Regions from separate parts of the Pseudarthrobacter sp. MDT1-56 genome, predicted to be linked through region 4. Evidence: riboswitches for the same ligand, from Rfam matches in the RefSeq annotation. Region 4 holds a riboswitch; each other region holds the start of a gene.
What was found. Region 4 has a riboswitch for thiamine pyrophosphate ahead of thiC (phosphomethylpyrimidine synthase ThiC). Riboswitches for the same ligand answer to the same signal wherever they lie in the genome.

Region 1 (3,191 bases), on a different contig from region 4:
GGGCCGGCTGGAGAAGTGGACCAAGGACACTGACATCTTCGCCGCGTGGCGCATCGACGAGCAGATCCACAAGGCCCTGGACCGCAAGGTCTTCCTGCCCTCCGGCGGCTCCCTCGTGATCGACCGCACCGAAGCCATGACCGTGGTGGACGTCAACACCGGCAAATTCACCGGCAGCGGCGGCAACCTCGAAGAAACCGTCACCAAGAACAACCTCGAAGCAGCCGAGGAAGTCGTGCGGCAGCTCCGGCTCCGCGACATCGGCGGCATCATCGTGATCGACTTCATCGACATGGTGCTCGAATCGAACCGCGACCTGGTGCTGCGCCGCATGGTGGAGTGCCTGGGCCGGGACCGGACCAAGCACCAGGTCGCCGAAGTGACCTCGCTGGGCCTCGTGCAGATGACGCGCAAGCGGATGGGCACCGGGCTGCTGGAAGTCTTCGGCGAACAGTGCGAAACCTGCGCCGGCCGCGGCATCGTCACCCACGACGAGCCGGTGGAGCACCGCCGCGCCAACGTCGTGGCGGCCGAGCACCACGTTCCGCGGACTGAGCACCAGCCCGCCGCCGCGCGGACCGAACGCAAGGGCCGCCGCCGCGGCAGGGGCAGCCAGGGCACGGACGAGCAGTCCGCCCCGGCAGCAGTCCACGCCGAGCCCACCGAGGCCGAGCGCCACGCCAAGGCCGAGGCCACCCGCGCCGCGCTGGCGAACATCGCCGCAGCGGCGCACGCCGCCCACCTTCATGACGGGGAAGCAGCCACCGCTGCCGACGCCGGGACCCGCCAGGCCGCCATCGAGGCAGCCGTCGAGCTGGCCGCCACGGAGGAAGCTGCCGGTCGTCCCGCCGCCGTGCTGACGTTCGGCGGCGAGCAGGTCGCCCTGCCGTTCGTGGAACACGCCGACGAGACCAGCGCGCCCGCGCTCACCCTGGACCTCCTGACCGAGGCCTTCGCCCACCTGGGTGAAGTCGAGGCAGCACCGGCAGCCACGGCTCCGGCCGCGCAGGAACCGGCCGCCCCGACCGGGAATGCGCCGGCAACGAAGGCTCCGGCAGCCCGGACCGCAACGGCCGCTCCGGCGCGCACGGGCGGAACCGGACCGGGACGCGCCCAGGCGCCTGGTTCCCAGACCGAAGCGGAAGCCGAGGCCGGCACCTCCCGGGCACGCCGCGGACGCCGCAACCGGAGCGCCAGCCGCGCCCAGGGCGCAGCCAACGAGACCTCGGTGGAACAGCGCCAGGAAACCCGGCAGTCCGCCGCCGTTTCGGTGCATGAGGCCAAGGTCCCGGCGGCCACCACGCCGGCGGCCAAGCCTGCCGCGAGCGAACCGATCATCCTCGGAGTCGGGGTTCCGGCCTCGGAGCTCTAGCACCGGAACAGTTCAGCAGGGCCGCGGGTGCGGTCCGGACGGCGTAGCAATACGACCAGGTCCGGGCCGCACCCGCGACTTCGTTAAGGGATGCGGCTAGGCTGGATCCCTGACACGGGGTGCCGCGCATCGAGCCGGCTGAGATCCAGACCCGTTGAACCTGTCCGGTTAGCACCGGCGAAGGGATGTCTCTCTTGACCACCACCTCCACGTTTCTTCCGTGTGTCCCTGCCCCTTCGGCGCCCCGGATCCCGCGGGTGCTCGCGATCGCCGGTTCCGACCCCTCCGGCGGCGCCGGGATCCAGGCCGACCTGAAAAGCATCGCCGCGCACGGCGGCTACGGCATGGCGGCCATCACCGCCCTGACCGCGCAGAACACCCGAGGCGTCAGCGCCGTCCATGTCCCGCCGGCAGCGTTCCTCACGGCACAGCTGGACGCCGTCAGCCAGGACATCGGCATCGACGCCGTTAAAATCGGGATGCTGGGGGATGCGGCCGTGATCGACGCCGTCCGCAGCTGGCTGGAGAAGGTCCGGCCCGCCGTCGTCGTCCTGGACCCGGTGATGGTGGCGACGAGCGGCGACCGGCTGCTCCAGGAGTCCGCCGAGACGGCGTTGCAGGAGCTGCTGCCGTACGCGGACCTGGTCACCCCCAACCTTGCCGAACTCGCCCTCCTGCTCCACGAGCCCGTCGCCGGGAACTGGACCGTGGCCCTGCAGCAGGGCAAACGGCTTGCGGCCCAGACCGGAGCGACGGTCCTGGTGAAGGGCGGCCACCTCGACGGCGGCAGCGGCGCCGGGGACAGCCAGGGCGATCCGGGCAACGAGGGCCATCCGGACGTCGTCTTCGGCTGTCCGGATGCGCTGGTGAACACCGGAGGACTGCTGGTCCAGGACGTCGTTGTGGTGCCGGGGGAGCGGGTGCCTACCCGCAACAGCCACGGCACCGGATGCTCGTTGTCCTCGGCGATGGCGACCGTGCAGGCCAGAATCATGGGACAAGCCGGGCCGGGGGACTGGGAGGCCGCGCTCCGCCAGGTCAAGCCCTGGCTGCAGGAGGCCCTGCGCAGCTCGGCGGACCTCGACGTCGGAACCGGCAACGGCCCGGTCCATCATTTCCACCACGTCCAGCAGCACACCCAGGACCATGGCAGGACCGGGCGCGTCCTGGCCGCGGGTACCTTCGCCGCCGCGCTCCGGGAAGCGGCCACCGGGGACCTGGCGGCGATCTACGGACTGGACTTCATCAAGGCCCTGGCCGACGGGTCGCTGCCGGAGAAGGAGTTTGCCTACTACCTCGCCCAGGACGCCCTGTACCTGAACGGCTACTCCCGCGTCCTGGCCCGCGCCGCGGCGATCGCGCCCACGGAGGCCGAGCAGCTCTTCTGGGCCCGTTCCGCACAGAACTGCCTCGAAGTCGAGTCCGAGCTGCACCGCACCTGGCTGGGCACCCGCTCGGCCGGGGTGACGCCGGGGCCGGTCACGAAGACCTATGTGGACCATCTGCTGGCGGCCTCGGTCTCCGGCAGCTACGGGGTCCTGGTGGCCGCTGTACTGCCGTGCTTCTGGCTCTACGCCGAGGTAGGGGAGACCCTGCACGCACAGTTCCTCGCCACCGGCGCCCCGGACGCGCACCCCTATGCGGCGTGGCTGCGCACCTACGCGGATGAGGAGTTCGCCGCCGCCACCCGGCAGGCGGTCGCCTACGCCGACGCGGCGGGACTGGCGGCCTCGGAGAGCGAACGGCAGGCCATGACGACGGCCTTCCGGCAGTCCGCCCGGTATGAGGTCGAATTCTTCGACGCGCCGCGGCTGCACGC
Region 2 (3,191 bases), on a different contig from region 4:
TCGGCCAGTTGGTTCTTCTGCTGGTGGACACTGGGGGTCAAGCGATGATGGGACACGAAAATCAGATTAGCTTCATTTACGCCATTAGTCTTGGATCATGAGCACATCCCCGGCTGATCCTGCCCATTACAACAGCTTCCTGATGGATCTGCTCGGCGTGATGGCTTACGGCGAGCTTTCCGCCTTCGAGCGGCTCTCCTCCGATGCGCGGTATTCACCCACCCTGCACGACCGTGCGGTGCTGGGCCGGCTCGCCGTGATCGAGTTCCAGCACTATGAGCTGGTGAGCGCCAAACTCGACGCCATGGGCCTGGATGCGGAGGCCGCCATGCTGCCGTTCCAGCCGTCCGTGGACCACTTCCACGAACGCACCCGGCCGGCGGACTGGTACGAATCCCTGATGAAGGCGTACGTCATCGACACCGTCTCCGCGGATTTCTACCGTGCCATTTCCCGCTACGTCGACGCCGGAACCCGGACCCTGGTGGAGCAGATCCAGTCCGATGGGGGCGCGACGGCGGTGCTGCGGGAGCGGATCAAGACCGCCCTTGCCGACGACCCGCGGCTGGCTTCGCGGCTGGCGTTGTGGGCGAGGCGCCTGCTCGGGGAAGCACTGACCCAGGCGCAGCGGGTGAGTTTTGAGCACGCCTTCATCGGGGGCCTGATCGGCGCGGACGAGGACCGGTCCAAGGAACTGGTCCGCGAGCTGATGGCGGAACTGGCGGCGAACCACTCACGCCGGATGACCGAGCTCGGCCTGGCCGGCTGAGCGGACGGACCGGACCGGACCCAGTTCCCCGCGTTCAGTTCCCCGCGGCGTCGAGTGCCGCGAGCAGGGCCCGGGCGGCGTCCGCGGGATCGTCGGCTTCGGTGATGGCGCGGACCACCACGATTCTCCGCGCGCCCGCCTCCACCACCTGCTCCACATTTCCAAGGTCAATGCCGCCGATCGCGAACCACGGCACCTCGCCCGCGACTTCGCCCCGGGCCTGGCCCTCGGCCAGGGCCGATGCCCGGCGGGTCGCGTCAGCCGCGTAGCGCACCAGATCAAGCCCGACGGCGGCGCGCCCCGGCTTGGTGGGGGTGGCCCACACCGGCCCGACACAGAAGTAGTCCAGGCCAGTGCGGCCGGTGGAGGCGGCGATGGCTGAGTCCACCTGGTCCGGGCTGTGGGTAGAGAGCCCGATCGCGGTGTCCTCGCCCAGGAAGTCCCGGGCAGCCCCGAGGGGGATGTCCTTCTGCCCGATGTGGAACACCGGCGCCCCGGAGAGCGAGGCCAGGTCCGCCCGGTCGTTGACGGCCCAGAGCCGGTCGTGACGGCGGGCCGCCTGGTGCAAAACCTCCAGGAGTTCCAGCTCCTCGGCTGCCTCCAGGGACTTGTCGCGAAGTTGGATGATGTCAACGCCGCCGGCAAAGGCCGCGTCCACGAAGGCCGCGAAGTCGCCCCGGTCCTGGCGGGCCCCGGTGCAGAGGTAAAGGCGGGCAGTGGCGTGGGCGGCATCCTGGCTCATGCGTTCAGCCTAGTTCCTCTAAACTGGGCGAATACCGCGGGAGCCCGCCGCAGCCGATCACGCCACAGGCGTCCGGCGCGCACGGGCTGAGAGGGCGTCAGAGCCGACCGCTTGACCTGATCCGGTTAGTACCGGCGTAGGGAAGGAATCCTTCTTGGGCCACACATCCGTCCGCGGCACGCCCGCGGGACCTGAAGCAGCGATGGCCGATGACGCCGAAACCCCGGAATGTTACGACGTTGCCGTGATCGGCGGCGGAGTCGTCGGCCACGGGATCGCCTGGGCAGCGCGGCTCTCGGGCCGTTCGGTCGCCCTGATCGACGATGCCCCCGGAAGCGGCGCCAGCTGGGCGGCTGCCGGCATGCTCGCCCCGGTGAGTGAACTGCACTACCAGGAGGAAGCTCTCCTCGAGCTCATGCTGGAATCCTCCCGCCTTTGGCCGGCTTTCGCCGCCGGACTGGATGGCGGGCTGGACGGCGGAGCAGACCGTGGAGCCGGGCGGGCCGGGACAGACGACGGCACGGGTTACCTCACGACGCCGACTCTCGCCGTGGGTGCCGATGCCGCCGACCGCCGGGCGCTCGCGGACCTGCGCGCCGTCCAGCAGGGGCACGGCCTTGCCGTGGAGCCGCTGACCGTCCGGGAGGCACGGCTACGTGAGCCGCTGCTGAGCCCGGGCATCTCCTGCGCTTTCGACATTCCCGCCGACCACCAAGTGGACCCGCGCCGTCTGATCGCCCGGATCGGCGGACTCCTGGCCGCCGACAGCCGCTGCCGGATCATCAGCCGGCGCGCTGCCGGGCTGCTCTGGGCGGACGGACGGGTGACGGGCTCCAGCCTCGTCGGCGGCGGCACCGTCCGGGCCAAAGAAACCATTGTGGCCAACGGCCTGGGCGCCGCCGCGCTCAGGGGCCTGCCTGCCGGACTCCGGTTGCCGCTGCGGCCGGTCCACGGCGACATCCTCCGGCTCCGGGTGCCGGAGAAACTGCGGCCGCTGCTGACCGCGACGGTGCGGGGACTGGTCCGTGGCGTGCCGGTTTACCTCGTTCCCCGGCAGGACGGCACGGTGGTGATCGGAGCCACCCAGCGGGAAGATGACCTCGGAGCCGACGACCAGACGAAAGCCACGGACCGCGGCAACCCTTCCGGCGGCAACCAGGCCGGCGGCGCCGTGTCCGCGGGCGGCGTCTACCAGCTGCTGCGCGACGCGCAGCAGCTGGTCCCCGCCGTCGCCGAACTGGAACTGCTCGAGGCCACGGCGCGGGCCCGGCCCGGGACTCCGGACAACGCGCCGCTGCTGGGCCGGGTCGCTGATCCGCAGCACGGGGACGTGGCGGGACTCATCATCGCCACCGGGTTCTTCCGGCACGGCATCCTGCTTACCCCCGCTGCCGCGGAGATCTGCCGGCAACTGCTGGACGGCGTCGCGGACCCCCGCTGGGCGCACTTCCGGCCGGACAGATTCGCCACCGGACCGCAGGTCACCGGCACGCAGGAAACAGCCCCCCGGAATACCACCAACCGGGACACCACCCCTGAGCACAGCAAGGAAACGGTATGAACATCCGACTGAACGGAACAGAGCACTCGCTCGCCGACGGCGCCTCGGTCAGCACCCTCGTCAGCCAGATCACCGGCCGGCCGCTGGCCCCGAACGGCCAGTCTGCGGACGGCGGGAAA
Region 3 (3,191 bases), on a different contig from region 4:
GGTCCGGCGGCCCGTCGACCAGGACGGCGGAGTCCGTGGCCGATCCCGGCTGCAGCACCACAATCCGGTCCACCAGCTCCTTCCAGACCGAAACCCGGTGCTCCACCACCACCAGGGTGGCTCCGGTCTTCTCCAGGCAGCGGCCGACGGCGTCGCGGACTTCCAGGACGCCGGCCGGATCCAGATTGGCGGTGGGTTCGTCGAGCAGGATCAGCCCGGGGCGCATCGCCAGGATGCCGGCGAGCGCCAGGCGCTGCTTCTGCCCGCCGGAGAGCGCGGACGTCGGGTGGTCCAGCGGCAGCCGGCCCAGCCCGACGTCGTCGAGCGCTTCCGCTACCCGTGACCAGATATCCCCCGGGGGCACGGAGAGGTTTTCCGCGCCGAAGGCGACGTCGTCGCCGAGGCGAGAGAGCACCACCTGGGTCTCCGGGTCCTGCTGCATCAGCCCGGCCCGGCCCCGCCGGGACCGCGGCGGGGCGCCGTCGATGAGCAGGCTGCCGGTCTCGTCCGCGTCCTCGGGGTCCGCCGCGGGGCCAGGCGCGTGCTCAGCGCCGCCCGCGGAGCTGTCGCCGAGCACCCCGGCCAGGGCGTGGAGCAGCGTGGATTTGCCGGCACCCGAGGGTCCCAGCAGCAGCACGCGCTCCCCGGGCCGGATGTCCAGGTCCAGGCCGCTGACGGCGGGCCGGGACCGGCCGGCGTGCCGCCAGCCCCAGCCGCGGGCGGCGATTGTGGCCGGGCGTACTGTATCTGAGGATGTCATGGTCAGTGTGCGGACGTCAGACGGGCTCCGTGGCGGCCTTGCGGGAGGCGAAGGAACTCAGCACGCCGGTCCGGGCCAGGCCGCGGGTGGCGAGCCAGGACAGCCCGCCGGCGATCACGGCGCCGGAGATGGCAGTGAAAATGATGTACGCGAGCTTGTCGCCGCCGGCGTAGGCGATGTTCCAGCCCCAGGGCAGGAATGAATCATTCAGACCGCAGAACAGGCCCGCCCCGGCACCGGCGAGCAGGGACACCGGAAGGTTGAACTTCCTGTACATGAAGGCGGCGAAGACCAGTTCGGCGCCAAGACCCTGCAGCAGGCCGGAGATGAGCACCGTGGTGCCGTACTGCGAGCCCATGATCAGCTCGCCGGTGGCGGCCACGGCTTCGCAGAACAGCGCTGCGCCCGGCTTGCGGATGATGAGCATGCCCAGCACCGCGGGGATCATCCAGCCGCCGGCGTAAAGCCCGGTGAGCGGCGGGTAGAACGCGTTGACGGGGGCGGAAATGATGTTGGCGCCCTGGGACCAGGCCCAGAAGATCACGCCGCCGGCCACCGCGATCAACGCGGCCACCACAATGTCCACTACACGCCAGTTATGGCTGCGTCGGGCGGGCGTGGTGGCAGGTTGATGCCTGGCGGGTTCGTGGTTGGCAGGTTCTTGCTTGGCAGGTGTGTGCTCGGCTGATGTGTCAGTCATATCGTCCTCCTGAGGAACAGGAGGGGAGAGTGACCCGGGGCCCGCAGCTTCCTCCGCCACCCCGCGCACTCTGAGAACTCGACTCCCTTGCGCCGGTACTAACCGGATCAGGTTCGAGGGTCTGCGGCTGTCCGCACTCTCAGCGCCCACCTGTGGTTTCCCCGGATTCCTCCGGTGATGCCCGACGGCGGCGCTCCCCTGTCGTATCTAAATATCGCCCTTGTGGGCGTGGCCCAGTTTACACCCGTGGAGCGTTGTTTTCCGGGGCCGGCCGTCACAATCCGCCGGTGCCCGCGCCGGTGACCCGGAACGGCCCGCTTGGTAGAGTCGGCAAAGCACGGGAACGCCGGACGCCGCGGCCGGCCGGCCATCAACGGCGGTGAACTAACGGAAGCTGAATCATTTGACCAACTCACCAGTGCCCTCCCCCGACTACGACCCGGACTCGGCGGAACCGCAGCCGCACGGTTCCCTGGGTGCGCTCATCGGCCGCATCCTGGCGGAAATGGATGAGCTGCAGTTCAGGTCCTTCAGCAAGGACGACGCCCTGGACCTCGGGCTCCTCCTGGTTGAACTCGGCCGGCAACGGTCCCACCCGATCGCCATCGACATCACCAAAGGCGAGCAGGTGCTTTTCCATGCGGCGCTGGAGGGCGCCACCCCGGACAACGAACGCTGGATCAGGGCCAAACAGCGCACAGCCGTGCGGTACGAAGTCCCGTCGCTGCTGGTCGGTCTCCGGGCCCGGGCCGCCGGAGGAAGGATAGAGGACAACGAATGGTTCGACCAGCAGGAGTTCGCCGCGCACGGCGGTGCCTTCCCCATTTATCTGCGCGGAACGGGGATGGTCGCCACCGTCACGGTCTCCGGACTGCCGCAGAAAGCCGACCATGAGCTGGTGGTCGAGGCCCTGTCGGAAATCCTCGGCCGCTCCGCGCGGTCAGACTAGCCTGCCGGAGCTGCCGCTGCTCCGGGGTGTCCGCGCGGCCAGCCGGATCAGGGCCAGCCCAACTGCCACGAACCAGACCCATAACAGCACCCCGTAACCCCAGTAGAACTCCGGAACCGCGTCGCGCAGCGCCTCCGCGACGACGCCCAGGCCGCCGGTGGCGATCCCGAGCCAACCCAGGGTCCGCGGCAGCACACCTTTGAGCATGACGACGGAGATCAGCAGGATGCCAAGCGCTGACAGGACGCCGACGACGGCGGGGGTGTTGTTCTCCGCAACGATGGCCTCGGCGGCGGTCGCGTAACGGAGCCGGGCTGCATCATCGCCGGCCGCGGTGTAACGGTCGCTGAGGTACACGAGCACCAGGGAGCCCCGGCTGGTGACCGGGACGGCGAGGATCAGCGCCCACGACAGGCCGCCGATGACGGTGGCCAGCAGGGCCAGGCTCTTATCCAGCGGGGCGAGCGCCGCAAACAGGGCCACGAACACCAGCACCGGCAGGATGTTCGGCACAATCCACAGCAGCTGCTCGGCGAGGTAGACCCCCTTGTTCCCCGCAATGAATTCCAGCGTCTCGGAGCCCCCGTGGACCGGGGGCGGGGCGGCGAAGTCCAGGACCAGGGCGAGGATCAGCAGCGCCACGAAGAGCGCCGAGGCGATGCCGGCCCAGAAATAGAGCCGCCGCCAGGTCTGGCCGTCGGTCGTAGGGGCGGTGGGCGGCGAGGCGTGGCCCCGCGGTCGGGTTTTGGGCTGGTCCATGCTCGAAGGTAGGACCGGGCCGG
Region 4 (3,191 bases):
GCGAACGCCGTGCAGGCCGGTTCGGCGCATCAGCCGCTCGACTGTGCACCGGGCCACCCGGTGTCCCTCTCGATTGAGGGCAGCATAGACCTTCCTGGCCCCGTAGACGCTGTAGTTCTCCCGGTGCACCCGAGCAAGCTTTTCCGTTGTCACGGCGTCCGAAATTGATCGTTTGGACTCAGGGCGTGCCTTGGCTGCGTAGTAGGTTGACGGGGCGATCGGCAGCTGTTTGCAGATCGGCTCGACCCCGTATTCTTCCTTGTGATTGTCAATATAGGAGATCATCGTCGGGAGTGGCGGTCGAGCTCCGCCGCAAAGAAAGCTGATGCTGATTTCAAGATCGCATTCGCCCTCCGCAACTCAACAACCTCGCGTTCAAGCTCTGCCAGACGGGTAGCGTCGTCGGTTGTAGTGCCAGGGCGCACGCCCTGGTCGATCTCGACGGTCCGCACCCAGCCGCGGATAGTGTCAGTAGGGATGCCCAGCTGCGCGCCGATTCTGGTGCAGGCTCCTCGCCGGCCACTGGGGTTCTTCTGCGCGTCCATTACAAGCCGGACCGCCCTCTGGCGAAGCTCGTCAGGATACTTTTTTGGTGCTGGCATGGTGCTCATCCATTCAAGGACTCAACACCCTCCATTAAACCCGGGGCAGTTCATAGGCATTGGGCTATGTCGCCCACTTACAGCGCAGGCTGAGTGCTTTCCACGAATCTGACGCTCCTCCGGGTCCGGCGTGTGCGCCCGGCGGAGGGAAATTGCGTGACGGGCGCGCAATCAACGAACTCGACGCTGGTGAGCAGACCGTCTGACGCGAGGAAGTGGGTCGGTGTCCGCCGTGGCGACGCGTCGCCTACCCAGCCGCGTGGCTCTCGAGCAACTCTTTGATCTCTTTGTCCATCGGCTTGTGCACGCGCGCCATTGTCTTCTTGATCCGGCCTGCCAGACGGGGACCGATCACCGGGATGCGCGCGATGCCCGGCGGCGCGATCTCGATCGTGAGGTGTGTCCCGGATCCCTCTGGCTGCATGCGCAGGACGTGGGTGCCCGACATCAGCTGCTTCATGATCCACCCCTCGGTGGTCTGCACGAGGAGCTCGTTCGGCACGGCTTCGACGTTGCGCGCCCTGAACTCGTAGTACAGCCCACCAATCAAGTGTCGGAATATCCGGTACGTGGTGCCGACCCAGTCCGGTGTCTTCTACACCATCTGAACGGTGCCGCCCATTAAGGAGGCATTGATGCGGTTGGTGTTCTCCATGTCCACCAAGAACGCGTACACGGTCTCCACCGGAGCGTCGATGTGCATCTCGGTTAGCACCTTGGTCTCCATGGAAATCTCCTATGTTCAACCCCAATGCTTCGACCGCACCGCCGAGAACCCCAGTGCCGAAAGCCCCTCTTCGACCCTCTGCGGCGGGACCGTCGCTCCTCCAGCGGATTTCCACCGGGAGTGATGCTTCTGTAGGCTCGATCACATCCACACGGGTGCCCCTGCAGGGGCTGAGATCGGGCTGAGGCAGTCTGCGACCGTTGAACCTGTCCGGGTCATGCCGGCGAAGGAAGTAGGAAACCACTGATGAGCTCCATGAATTCGCATTCGCTCGCGTACGCCCGCGACCCGGAACACGGCATTAGCGTCCCTGTCACGGAGATCGCCTTGGAGGACTCTCCGAACGGGGTGAAGAATCCACCGTTCACGGCGTACCGGACGGCCGGTCCCGGAAGCGATCCTGTGATCGGTCTGGAACCGTTCCGGTCCGGATGGATAGAATCCCGGAGCGACACCGAGCCCTACGGCGGCCGGGAACGGAACCTGCTCGACGACGGTAAGTCAGCCGTGCGCCGGGGAGCCGCTTCTGCTGAATGGAAAGGCGCGCAACCGGTGCCCCGCCGCGCCCTCGACGACAAGACCGTGACCCAGATGCACTACGCCCGCCAAGGCATCATCACACCCGAGATGCGGTTCGTGGCACTGCGGGAAAACTGCGACGTTGAACTTGTCCGCAGTGAAGTCGCAGCGGGCCGGGCCATCATCCCCAACAACATCAACCACCCCGAATCCGAGCCCATGATCATCGGCAAGTCCTTCCTGGTGAAGATCAATGCGAACATCGGCAACTCGGCTGTCACAAGCTCAATCGCCGAGGAAGTCGACAAACTGCAGTGGGCGGCCCAGTGGGGCGCCGACACCGTGATGGACCTCTCCACCGGGCATGACATTCACACCACGCGTGAATGGATCATCCGCAACTCTCCTGTCCCGATCGGGACAGTGCCGATCTACCAGGCGCTGGAGAAGGTTAACGGCGAGGCCAATGACCTGACCTGGGAGATCTACCGGGACACCGTGATCGAGCAGTGCGAGCAGGGCGTCGATTACATGACCGTCCATGCCGGCGTGCTGCTGCGCTACGTGCCGCTGACCGCAAACCGGATCACCGGCATAGTGTCCCGCGGCGGCTCCATCATGGCCGGCTGGTGCCTGGCCCACCACCGGGAGAACTTCCTCTACACCCACTTTGATGAACTGTGCGAGATCTTCGCCAAGTACGACGTTGCCTTCTCCCTCGGCGACGGCCTGCGGCCCGGCGCGACCGCGGATGCCAACGACGCCGCCCAGTTCGCCGAACTAGACACCCTCGCCGAACTGACCAAGCGCGCCTGGGGATACGACGTGCAGGTCATGGTCGAAGGCCCCGGGCACATCCCCTTCCACCTCGTCCGGGAAAACGTCGAACGCCAGCAGGAGCTCTGCGACGGCGCACCCTTCTACACCCTCGGCCCGTTGGTCACCGACATTGCGCCGGGCTATGACCACATCACCTCGGCCATCGGAGCCACCGAGATCGCCCGCTACGGCACCGCGATGCTCTGCTACGTCACGCCCAAGGAACACCTCGGGCTGCCGAACAAAGACGACGTCAAGACCGGCGTGATCACCTACAAGATCGCCGCCCACGCGGCGGATCTCGCCAAAGGCCACCCCGGAGCCCACGAACGCGACGATGCCCTGTCCAAGGCACGCTTCGAGTTCCGCTGGCGTGACCAGTTTGCCCTCTCCCTGGACCCGGCCACGGCCGAGTCCTTCCACGACGAGACCCTGCCCGCCGAACCGGCCAAGACCGCGCACTTCTGCTCCATGTGCGGACCCAAGTTCTGCTCCATGCGGCTCTCCCAGGACATCCGCGACCA

Region 1: linked by a shared signal. The riboswitch ahead of AC50YC_RS15800 (bifunctional hydroxymethylpyrimidine kinase/phosphomethylpyrimidine kinase) and the one ahead of thiC (phosphomethylpyrimidine synthase ThiC) in region 4 are both predicted to bind thiamine pyrophosphate.
Region 2: linked by a shared signal. The riboswitch ahead of AC50YC_RS06605 (FAD-dependent oxidoreductase) and the one ahead of thiC (phosphomethylpyrimidine synthase ThiC) in region 4 are both predicted to bind thiamine pyrophosphate.
Region 3: linked by a shared signal. The riboswitch ahead of AC50YC_RS16690 (ECF transporter S component) and the one ahead of thiC (phosphomethylpyrimidine synthase ThiC) in region 4 are both predicted to bind thiamine pyrophosphate.

Annotation. Positions count from the first base shown of each region.
Region 1 covers NZ_JBWZCK010000011.1:114,163-117,353, reverse strand. The annotation lists gene AC50YC_RS15805 (Rne/Rng family ribonuclease) at 1-1,372, shown strand, start outside; TPP riboswitch at 1,478-1,575, shown strand; gene AC50YC_RS15800 (bifunctional hydroxymethylpyrimidine kinase/phosphomethylpyrimidine kinase) at 1,558-3,191, shown strand, end outside.
Region 2 covers NZ_JBWZCK010000003.1:361,250-364,440, reverse strand. The annotation lists gene AC50YC_RS06620 (RNB domain-containing ribonuclease) at 1-56, opposite strand, end outside; gene AC50YC_RS06615 (ferritin-like fold-containing protein) at 98-769, shown strand; gene thiE (thiamine phosphate synthase) at 804-1,511, opposite strand; TPP riboswitch at 1,538-1,672, shown strand; gene AC50YC_RS06605 (FAD-dependent oxidoreductase) at 1,714-3,072, shown strand; gene thiS (sulfur carrier protein ThiS) at 3,069-3,191, shown strand, end outside.
Region 3 covers NZ_JBWZCK010000012.1:108,588-111,778, forward strand. The annotation lists gene AC50YC_RS16685 (ABC transporter ATP-binding protein) at 1-760, opposite strand, end outside; gene AC50YC_RS16690 (ECF transporter S component) at 777-1,460, opposite strand; TPP riboswitch at 1,527-1,670, opposite strand; gene AC50YC_RS16695 (heme-degrading domain-containing protein) at 1,864-2,409, shown strand; gene AC50YC_RS16700 (DUF4386 family protein) at 2,401-3,168, opposite strand.
Region 4 covers NZ_JBWZCK010000024.1:3,947-7,137, reverse strand. The annotation lists partial or broken gene AC50YC_RS19480 (IS3 family transposase) at 1-602, opposite strand, end outside; AL1L pseudoknot at 211-324, opposite strand; gene AC50YC_RS19475 (SRPBCC family protein) at 850-1,152, opposite strand; TPP riboswitch at 1,471-1,578, shown strand; gene thiC (phosphomethylpyrimidine synthase ThiC) at 1,576-3,191, shown strand, end outside.